2 regions of the Pseudomonas sp. PDM25 genome follow, and region 1 is predicted to be linked to the other one. Evidence: predicted binding sites of a transcription regulator. Region 1 holds the regulator's gene; the other holds the start of a gene.
What was found. Region 1 encodes FliA, which starts transcription of late flagellar genes. Its sites were predicted from a motif close to CTAAAGTTTNNNNNNNNNNNGCCGNTAA; they were not measured.

Region 1 (4,809 bases):
GCTCGTTGATCGATGCGGCGCAGCGTCAGGAAATGCAAGGTCAACCGGTGATTCTGCTGGTAGCCGGTCCGGTTCGCGCGATGCTGTCGCGATTCGGCCGATTGGCAGTCCCGGGTTTGCATGTGTTGGCTTACCAGGAAATTCCTGACAACAAGCAAGTGACCATTGTTGCGACAGTAGGGCCCAACGGCTGAGGTAGTGGTTTATGCAAGTTAAGCGTTTTTTCGCCGCCGATATGCGTCAGGCCATGAAGCTGGTTCGTGATGAGCTGGGCGCTGATGCCGCCATCATTGGCAACCGCCGGATCGCTGGTGGTGTCGAGCTGACGGCTGCCCTGGATTACAAGTTGTCGGCGCTGGCTCCGCGCGTTCCGAACATGGAACTCGAAGACGAGCTGCGCAAGACCCAATCGCGGATCGTCACCGCCCAGGCCGAACTGAGCCTGCGCAGCGATGGCGAGAGCGATAAGTCCACCAATCGCCAATTGTTCGCCGGCCTGCCACTGACCGCCGCCGAGCCGCTGATCGAACCGACCTACACCGAACCCCGTCGTCCTGCACCGGCTGCGGCACCTGCCTCCGGCGGCGTCGACCCACGGGCGTTCGACTCGATGCGTTTCGAGCTCAACAGCCTGCGCGAACTGATGGAAGTGCAACTCGGCTCCCTGGCCTGGAATCAGCTGCAAGGCAGCCGTCCGGCCCAGGCCAATCTTTGGCGCCGCCTGCAACGCATCGGCCTGTCCGGCCCGTTGTCGCGCGATTTGCTGGCACTGATTACCGATATTGAAGAACCTCGTCAGGCCTGGCGCATGTTGCTGGCCCACCTGGCGCGGATGATCGCCACACCGGAAGTCGAGCCTCTGGAAGAGGGCGGCGTGATTGCCATGGTCGGCCCCGCCGGCATGGGCAAAACCACCACCCTGGCCAAACTCGCGGCCCGTTACGTGCTCAAGTACGGCGCGCAAAATATCGCGCTGGTCAGTATGGACAGCTACCGTATCGGTGCTCAGGAACAACTCAAGACGTTGGGCCGGATCCTCAATGTGTCGGTGACTCACGTCGATCCGGGGCAGTCACTGGTACAGGCGCTGGAGCCCTTGCTGCGCAAACGCGTGGTGCTGATCGATACTGCCGGCCTGCAGGCCAGCGATCCGGCGCTGCGCATGCAGCTCGAAAGCCTGGCCGGTCGTGGCATCAAATCGAAAAATTATCTGGTTTTGGCAACCACCAGCCAGAAACAGGTTCTAACCGCCGCTTATCACAGTTACAAGCGTTGTGGGCTGGCTGGCTGCATCCTGACTAAACTGGATGAAACGGCAAGTCTGGGCGAGGTGTTGAGCCTGGCCATCAGTCATGAATTGCCGGTGGCCTACCTGACCGATGGCCCGCGGATTCCGGATGATTTGCATCTCCCGCGTCGTCATCAGTTGGTCAGTCGCGCCGTAAGCGTGCAAATGCAAGAAGAACCCAGCGAAGAAGCCATGGCTGATATGTTCGCTGATATTTACCACAGCCCGACCAAGCAGGTCGGCTGAGGTACTAATGACAGTTTTTGTACCTACATCGATGGTCTGCCATGCATTGTTCCGTTTGTGAACGCGCAGCCAGTAATGTGGCCTCCGTCTAAGTAAGACAAGGTAAAGAAATTCATGGGCAGCATGCATCCCGTACAGGTGATCGCGGTGACCGGCGGCAAAGGTGGCGTCGGGAAGACTAACGTGTCAGTGAACTTGTCCCTGGCTCTAGCTGAGCTCGGTCGGCGCGTCATGCTGTTGGACGCCGATCTGGGGCTGGCGAACGTCGACGTCCTGCTGGGACTGACACCCAAACGTACTTTGGCCGACGTGATCGAAGGCCGCTGCGAGCTGCGCGACGTACTGTTGCAAGGCCCTGGCGGCATCCGCATCGTCCCGGCCGCGTCCGGCACACAGAGCATGGTTCATTTGAGCCCGGCCCAACACGCCGGCCTGATCCAGGCGTTCAGCGATATCGGCGACAACCTCGACGTGCTGGTGATCGACACCGCGGCGGGCATTGGTGACTCGGTCGTCAGCTTCGTCCGCGCAGCGCAAGAAGTCTTGCTGGTGGTTTGCGATGAGCCGACTTCCATCACTGACGCCTACGCACTGATCAAACTGTTGAACCGCGATTACGGCATGAACCGCTTCCGCGTCCTGGCCAACATGGCCCAGAGCCCGCAGGAAGGTCGCAACCTGTTCGCCAAGTTGACCAAGGTCACGGATCGCTTCCTCGACGTCGCCTTACAATACGTCGGTGCTGTGCCTTACGACGAAAGCGTGCGCAAGGCTGTGCAGAAGCAGCGCGCCGTCTACGAAGCCTTCCCGCGGTCCAAGTGTTCACTGGCGTTCAAGGCCATTGCACAGAAGGTCGATACCTGGCCGCTGCCTGCCAACCCGCGTGGGCACCTGGAGTTTTTCGTCGAGCGCCTCGTGCAACAAACCGCAGGACCGGTGCTATGACAGCCAGTGGCTACAACCTCTACAAGAAGTCGGCACGTGACGCGCAGTACGAGCTGATCGAGCGTTACGCGCCACTGGTTAAACGCATTGCCTACCACTTGCTGGCGCGTCTGCCGGCCAGTGTCCAGGTTGAAGATCTGATCCAGGCCGGGATGATCGGCCTGCTTGAAGTGTCAACCAAATACGACGCCAGCAAAGGCGCGAGTTTCGAGACGTACGCGGGCATACGAATCCGCGGCGCGATGCTCGACGAAGTACGCAAAGGGGACTGGGCGCCACGTTCGGTCCACCGCAATACCCGGATGGTCAGCGACGCCATTCGCTCGATTGAAGCTAAAACCGGCCGTGACGCTAAAGATCACGAGGTTGCGGCCGAACTCCAATTGAGTCTCGACGATTATTACGGGATTTTGAACGACACCCTGGGCAGCCGGTTATTCAGTTTCGACGATCTGTTGCAGGACGGCGAACACGAAGGGCTGCACGAGGATGGCGCCAGTGCACATCTGGAGCCGTCACGCGATCTGGAAGATGAACGCTTCCAGGCGGCGCTGGCGGACGCGATTGCCAATTTGCCGGAGCGTGAGCGACTGGTGTTGGCGCTGTACTACGACGAAGAGTTGAACCTCAAGGAAATCGGTGAGGTCCTGGGGGTCAGCGAATCTCGGGTCAGCCAGTTACACAGCCAGTGCGCGGCCCGTTTGCGGGGGCGTTTGGGGGAGTGGCGAGCGCGCTGAAGGCAGTGTGGGGACACTGCGAACGCGACTGGTGGGGTGTTGAACCGTACCGGTCCCGATCTGTTGTGCTCCAGACAGTCATCGAGTGCTTTGCCGGATTGATTGAAATGGCGCGTCCAGGTGCTGGGCGCGTTTAAGACTGCTTGGAGGTCGAATTGGACAAGAACATGAAAATCCTCATCGTTGATGACTTCTCAACGATGCGGCGGATCATTAAAAACCTGTTGCGTGACCTTGGGTTCACCAACACGGTCGAGGCCGACGATGGCACTACTGCCATTCCGGTGCTCAACAGCGGCAGCATCGACTTTCTGGTAACAGACTGGAACATGCCTGGCATGACCGGTATCGACCTGCTGCGCCACGTGCGTGCCGATGAAAAGCTCAAGCACCTGCCGGTGCTGATGGTGACCGCTGAAGCCAAGCGCGAGCAGATCATCGAGGCAGCCCAGGCCGGTGTTAACGGCTATGTGGTCAAGCCCTTCACGGCCCAGGCGTTAAAAGAAAAAATCGAGAAGATTTTCGAACGCATCGGTTGATGTGCGAAGCCACTGCGCCACGGGGGGAGCTATGGAGCATTACGAGTCTTCACAGGGCGATTTCGAATCGACTCTGAAAAAACACGCGGTCGAACTGGTCGAAAGCCTTGAAAAAGGCAGGTTCGGCGACGCTGTGCAATTGATCCATGAGCTCAATCAGACCCGTGACCGTGGCCTGTATCAAGAGGTGGGCAAGCTCACTCGCGAGCTGCATAGCGCGATCGTCAATTTCCAGATTGACCCGAACATGCCGCAAGCCGAGGAAGTCTCGCAGATCACGGACGCCACCGAGCGTCTGGGTTATGTGGTCAAGCTGACCGAGGCTGCTGCCAACCGCACCATGGACCTGGTGGAAAACGCCACGCCGCTGGTCAACGGCCTGAGCAACGAAGCCCAGGCCTTGAGCACCGACTGGGGACGGTTCATGCGTCGCGAAGTCGGGGCTGAAGAGTTCCGCGAGCTGGCTCGGCGAGTCGACGGTTTCCTGACACGCAGCAGCGAAGACAATCGCGTTGTGTCGAGCAACCTCAACGACATTCTGCTCGCTCAGGATTACCAGGACCTCACCGGTCAGGTGATCAAGCGTGTGACCCAATTGGTCACCGAAGTTGAAAGCAACCTGCTCAAGCTCGTGCTTATGGCCAGTCAGGTGGACCGCTTTGCGGGCATCGAACATGACCGTGAAGCGATGCTGGCAGAAAAAGATCCGCAAAAACATCTCTCTCAGGGTGAAGGTCCGCAGATTCATGCCGATAAAAGAGAAGACGTTGTGTCCGGTCAGGACGATGTAGACGATTTGCTTTCCAGCCTTGGATTCTAGGAGCACCCCTACACATGAGCTTCGGCGCCGATGAAGAGATCCTTCAGGATTTCCTGGTTGAGGCCGGCGAGATTCTAGAGCAACTGTCCGAACAGCTGGTCGAGCTTGAAAGCCGACCTGATGATGCGGACTTGCTCAATGCAATTTTTCGCGGTTTTCACACTGTAAAAGGAGGCGCCGGCTTCCTCCAGCTCAACGAGCTGGTGGAGTGCTGTCACATCGCCGAGAACGTGT
Region 2 (4,809 bases), on a different contig from region 1:
CGCAGTTTAGCCTAGGGCGGCGGCCGGGCGTGCTAAACTCGCGGCCGTTTTACCTAATCGCTGCATTCTTGATACGGAACACCCATGGCCAAACGCCAACTCAATCGTCGTCAAAACTGGCGCATCGAAAAGATTCAGGGCGAACGCGCTGCCCGCGCCGCCAAACGCGAGTCCTCGGCTGTCGAGGCACTTGAGGGTGGCGATCTGGGTCCGGAACAGACCGGCCTGGTGATCGCGCACTTCGGTGTGCAGGTCGAAGTCGAAGCCCTCGATGGCGATCTGGCCGGCCAGGTATTCCGTTGTCACTTGCGCGCCAACCTGCCGGCGCTGGTGACCGGCGATCAGGTGGTCTGGCGTGCCGGCAACCAGGGCATCGGTGTGATCGTGGCGCAACTGCCGCGTAAAACCGAACTCTGCCGTCCGGACAGCCGTGGCCAGCTCAAGCCTGTAGCCGCTAACGTCGACATGATCGTCATCGTCTTCGCGCCGCTGCCCGAGCCTCATGCCAACTTGATCGACCGTTATCTGGTCGCTGCTGAGCACGCAGGGATTCGTCCGCTGCTGCTGCTCAACAAGTTCGACCTGATCGACGAGCAGAACGCCCCCGCGCTGAATGCCTTGCTGGCGGTTTACCGCACGCTGGGTTACCCGGTGCTGGAAGTCTCGGCGCACCACGGCAACGGCATGGAGCAACTGCAAGAACAGCTGGACGGACGCATCAGTGTGTTCGTCGGCCAGTCCGGCGTCGGCAAATCCTCGCTGGTCAACAGCCTGTTGCCTGAAGTCGAAGCCCGTGTCGGCCCGCTGTCCGAGTTGTCCGGCCAGGGCACTCACACCACCACGACCGCGCGGTTGTTCCACTTCCCCGGCGGCGGTGAGTTGATCGACTCCCCGGGTATCCGCGAATTCGGCCTGGGCCACGTCAGCCGTGCCGACGTCGAAGCCGGCTTCATCGAGTTCAACGACTTGATCGGCACCTGCCGCTTCCGCGACTGCAAGCACGACCGCGAGCCGGGTTGCGCGTTGCTCAAGGCCTTGGAGGAGGGTCGCGTGCAGCAGCAGCGGATGAACAGCTATCGCTCGATCATCGCGAGTTTGCCGGAGACCAGTTACTAAGCCGGTACGAAACCTGTGAGCGAGCTTGCTCGCGAAAGCGGTAGGTCAGTCAACATTGATGTTGAAGCTGATGACCCCTTCGCGAGCAAGCCCGCTCCCACAGGGACCGTGCCCACGCTGAAAATGAAGTGGCTTCCAAACCAGTGAAAGCCGCAAAAAAAGCCGACATCACTGTCGGCTTTTTCATGGCTCACTGCTTGGGCGGTTCACCCGGTTTCGGTGCCGGGTTGTCGAACAAATTCAACCGTTCACGAAGCTCATGCGCCGGCAACGGCTCTTTATCTGCCGGTAACGCGTTCGGGTCGGCTGGCTTGGCGGGCACTTCGCCCGGGCCGCCCTGCCCTTGCGCCGGCGTTGTTTCTGGAGCCGGTTCCGCCCCTTGCGAACCTTCGATGGCACGCTGGGCTTTCTTGGTCAGCACAATAATGTCGATACGGCGATTGATCGGATTGAACGGGTGCTCGCGATCGAACAACGCCGATGAGGCATAACCGACGACGCGCGCCACCTGCGCATCCGGATAGCTGCCGGCGACCAGCGCACGACGGGCAGCGTTGGCACGGTTGGCCGAAAGCTCCCAGTTACCAAAGTCACCGGTGCCCGTGTACGGCTTGGCATCGGTGTGGCCGCTGATGCTGATCTTGTTCGGCACTGCTTTGATGGTGTCGGCCATGGCCAGCAGGATGTCTTCGAAGTACGGTTTCAGACGAGCTGAGCCTGAGTCGAACATCGGCCGGTTTTCGGCGTCCACGATCTGGATGCGCAAACCGTCCGGCGTGATTTCGAAACTGATTTGGTCTTTGAATTTCTTCAGCTGCGGGTTCTCTTCGACCTTGGTCTGCAGTTCTTGCAGCAACAGTTCGAGACGCTCCTTCTCGACCTGCTCGGCCATGCCTTCAACCTGCTCGGCGTCGATGGTCACCTTGTCTGGCTGCGGCTGGGATTTCACCTCGGGGTTGAGGGTGTTCTCCGGCGCCAGGGTCGGTGTGCCGCCCAGGTCGATGATGTACGGCGTGCCGCTTTCGGAAAAGCCGACCGGGTCCTTGAAGTATCCGGCGATGGCGATCTTCTGTTCAGGCGTTGCGGTCGACAGCAGCCACAGCACCAGGAAGAACGCCATCATCGCCGTCGCGAAGTCCGCGAAGGCGATTTTCCAGGCGCCCCCGTGATGCCCGCCGGCGATGCGCTTGACGCGCTTGATGATTATCGGCTGGTTATTTTCCATGACTTAACGTCCGCGGACCGCTTGTTCCAGCTCAGCAAAGCTAGGACGGTGCGCCGGGTACAGAACTTTACGACCGAACTCTACCGCCAGCGATGGCGGCATGCCGGAAGCCGAAGCGACCAGCGAGGCCTTGATGGCTTCGTAGATGTTGAGTTCTTCCTTGGCATCGTGGGCCAGGGAGTGAGCCAGCGGACCAAAGAAACCATACGCCGCGAGAATACCGAAGAAGGTACCGACGAGGGCCGCACCGACGTGCAGGCCGATGGATTTCTGATCGCCTTCACCCAGGGAAGCCATGGTCACCACGATACCGAGTACCGCCGCGACGATACCGAAACCAGGCATGGCGTCGGCAATGCCGTTCACCGCGTGGGATGGATGCTCGAGGTCTTCCTTGAGACTGTAAAGCTCCATGTCGAACAGGCCTTCAAGCTCATGGGGCGCCATGTTGCCGGAGGACATGATGCGCAGGTAATCGCAGATGAACGCGGTCATGCGTTCGTCTTTTAATACCGCAGGGTATTTGGCGAAGATCGGGCTCGCAGCGGCGTCTTCAATGTCGCCCTCGATAGCCATCATGCCTTCGCGGCGGCTCTTGTTGAGGATCTCGTAGATCAGGCCCAGCACTTCCAGATAAAAAGTGTGGTTGAAACGCGAACTGAACATGCCCAAGGATTTCTTGAGCACGTGCATGGTCATGTAACCGGGGTTGGCCTGCAGGAATGCACCGAGGGCCGCACCACCAATAATCATCACCTCGAAGGGCTGAATCAGGGCGGCAATTTTGCCGTGGGAGAGCACGTATCCGCCGAGCACGCTCGCGAATACGACGATGATGCCGATTAATTTAGCCATAGGTAGGAGAGCACTTACTGAGTCGGGTTCAAGGTCATATTCGGAAGTTAAAAAATCTCTTCTTCTACTTATCGGCAAAACTGCGCCAGACTATAGCCAGTTCAGGCGAAAAGCCAATTTGGCCCGCTCCGGGCATAGGTAATGCAGACGATGATCGCGTCCAGACATGGCTAACGAAACGAACGTTCCAACTCCAAAACCGACCACTCTCGAAGGCTGGGTCAAGCTTCTCGATGGCGTGCGCCTGCCGGTTCCGCAAGCCAGTCATGACCGTGTCTGCAAGGCCATCGCCAACAGTCGCAGCTCCCTGCGCGATATCGCCGAACTGATACAGGACAGCCCGGCGCTGGCCTTGAGCGTGATTCGCGAAGCCAATCGCCACACCCACGGCAGCATGACCGAGCCTGCGGAAAACCTTGAGGTGGCGATCAATCGCCTCGGTTTGAAGCGCACCGAAGAACTGCTCGCCCGGTTGCCTGCCCAGCCGCAATCGGAGATCCCGATCGCCCTGCGTCAGCTACAGCTGATCAGCCAGCACGCGACCCAACAGGCCAACGGTTTTTTCGCCAGTCGCCTGGCGCGGCTGTGGCAGGACATCCACTGGGGCAGCCTTTTGTTTCTCTCGCCGCTGTGGCCGATGGCGTTGACTCATCCGCAGTTGCTCGAAGAGTGGGAGCTGCGGGTCATCCACAAAGGCGAGTCGGCGCGCAAAGTCGAAAAGCAATTGTTCGGCGCGCGCCTGCTGGATATCTGCCTGGCGCTCGTGGACATCTGGCGCCTGCCGATCTGGGTGCAGCAGGGTTACCGGCTGCTGCTCAACGAGCAACGTGAGCTGGTGAAAGTGCTGCGCATCGCGCGCGACAGCGATCATCCATTGCGCCAGCAGAACCGCCTCGATGACGATCCGACCCTGCGCCGCTGGCTCAATCAACCGGCCAATACGGTGCTGCTGGCCAACGGTCTGGCGCTGTCGGCGCAACAGGCCTGGGACAGTCCGCACAGTGAACGCTGGCAGTACCTGACCAGCCTTTACCTGCAAATGCCGATGGACGAGGTGCAGCAGCAGTTGCACCAACAGGCCGCCAACAGCGCCCGCCATCACGCCATGCCAGATCTTTGGCACCCGGCCGTTTCACTGATCTGGCCGTGGGGCATGAACCGCGTGCACGCAGGCTTGCTGCCGGCCCCGGCGCCGACGGCCGAAGACCTGGCGAAATGGCGCAGACAGTGTGCCGAGTTGCTGGTCGAGCCCAGCCGCTTCACCAATGCCATGCACTTGACCACCTCTGCCCGGGACGCTTTGGTCGCGTGCGGCATGCGGCGGGTGATGATCCTGATGGCCGACCGTACTCACGCCAATCTGCGGGTGCATCAGACGGCCGGGCTGCCAAAAGAAGTGGCCGGTCTGAACTTCGTCGTCAGCCAGAGCACCGTGCTGCAACGCCTGCTTTCGCAACAGGCCCAAGTGCGCCTGACGCCGGCCAACAACGCACAATTCTCGGCCATGCTGCCGGCCAGCCTGCGCTCACAGTTCGGCGGCGAACACTTGCTGCTGCGTTCACTGGTCAATAATGGTCGGGTGATCATGATTGTGGTGGCGGATCAGGGCGGCG

Region 2: a site for FliA is predicted at 3,265-3,292, ahead of motA (flagellar motor stator protein MotA). Genes of this name have one in related genera too.

Annotation. Positions count from the first base shown of each region.
Region 1 covers NZ_JAHUWL010000003.1:529,180-533,988, forward strand. The annotation lists gene flhA (flagellar biosynthesis protein FlhA) at 1-194, shown strand, start outside; gene flhF (flagellar biosynthesis protein FlhF) at 206-1,534, shown strand; gene fleN (flagellar synthesis regulator FleN) at 1,649-2,479, shown strand; gene fliA (RNA polymerase sigma factor FliA) at 2,476-3,216, shown strand; gene KW848_RS07940 (chemotaxis response regulator CheY) at 3,384-3,755, shown strand; gene KW848_RS07945 (protein phosphatase CheZ) at 3,787-4,575, shown strand; gene KW848_RS07950 (chemotaxis protein CheA) at 4,590-4,809, shown strand, end outside.
Region 2 covers NZ_JAHUWL010000005.1:407,111-411,919, reverse strand. The annotation lists gene rsgA (small ribosomal subunit biogenesis GTPase RsgA) at 85-1,116, shown strand; gene motB (flagellar motor protein MotB) at 1,307-2,341, opposite strand; gene motA (flagellar motor stator protein MotA) at 2,345-3,196, opposite strand; gene KW848_RS12135 (HDOD domain-containing protein) at 3,363-4,809, shown strand, end outside.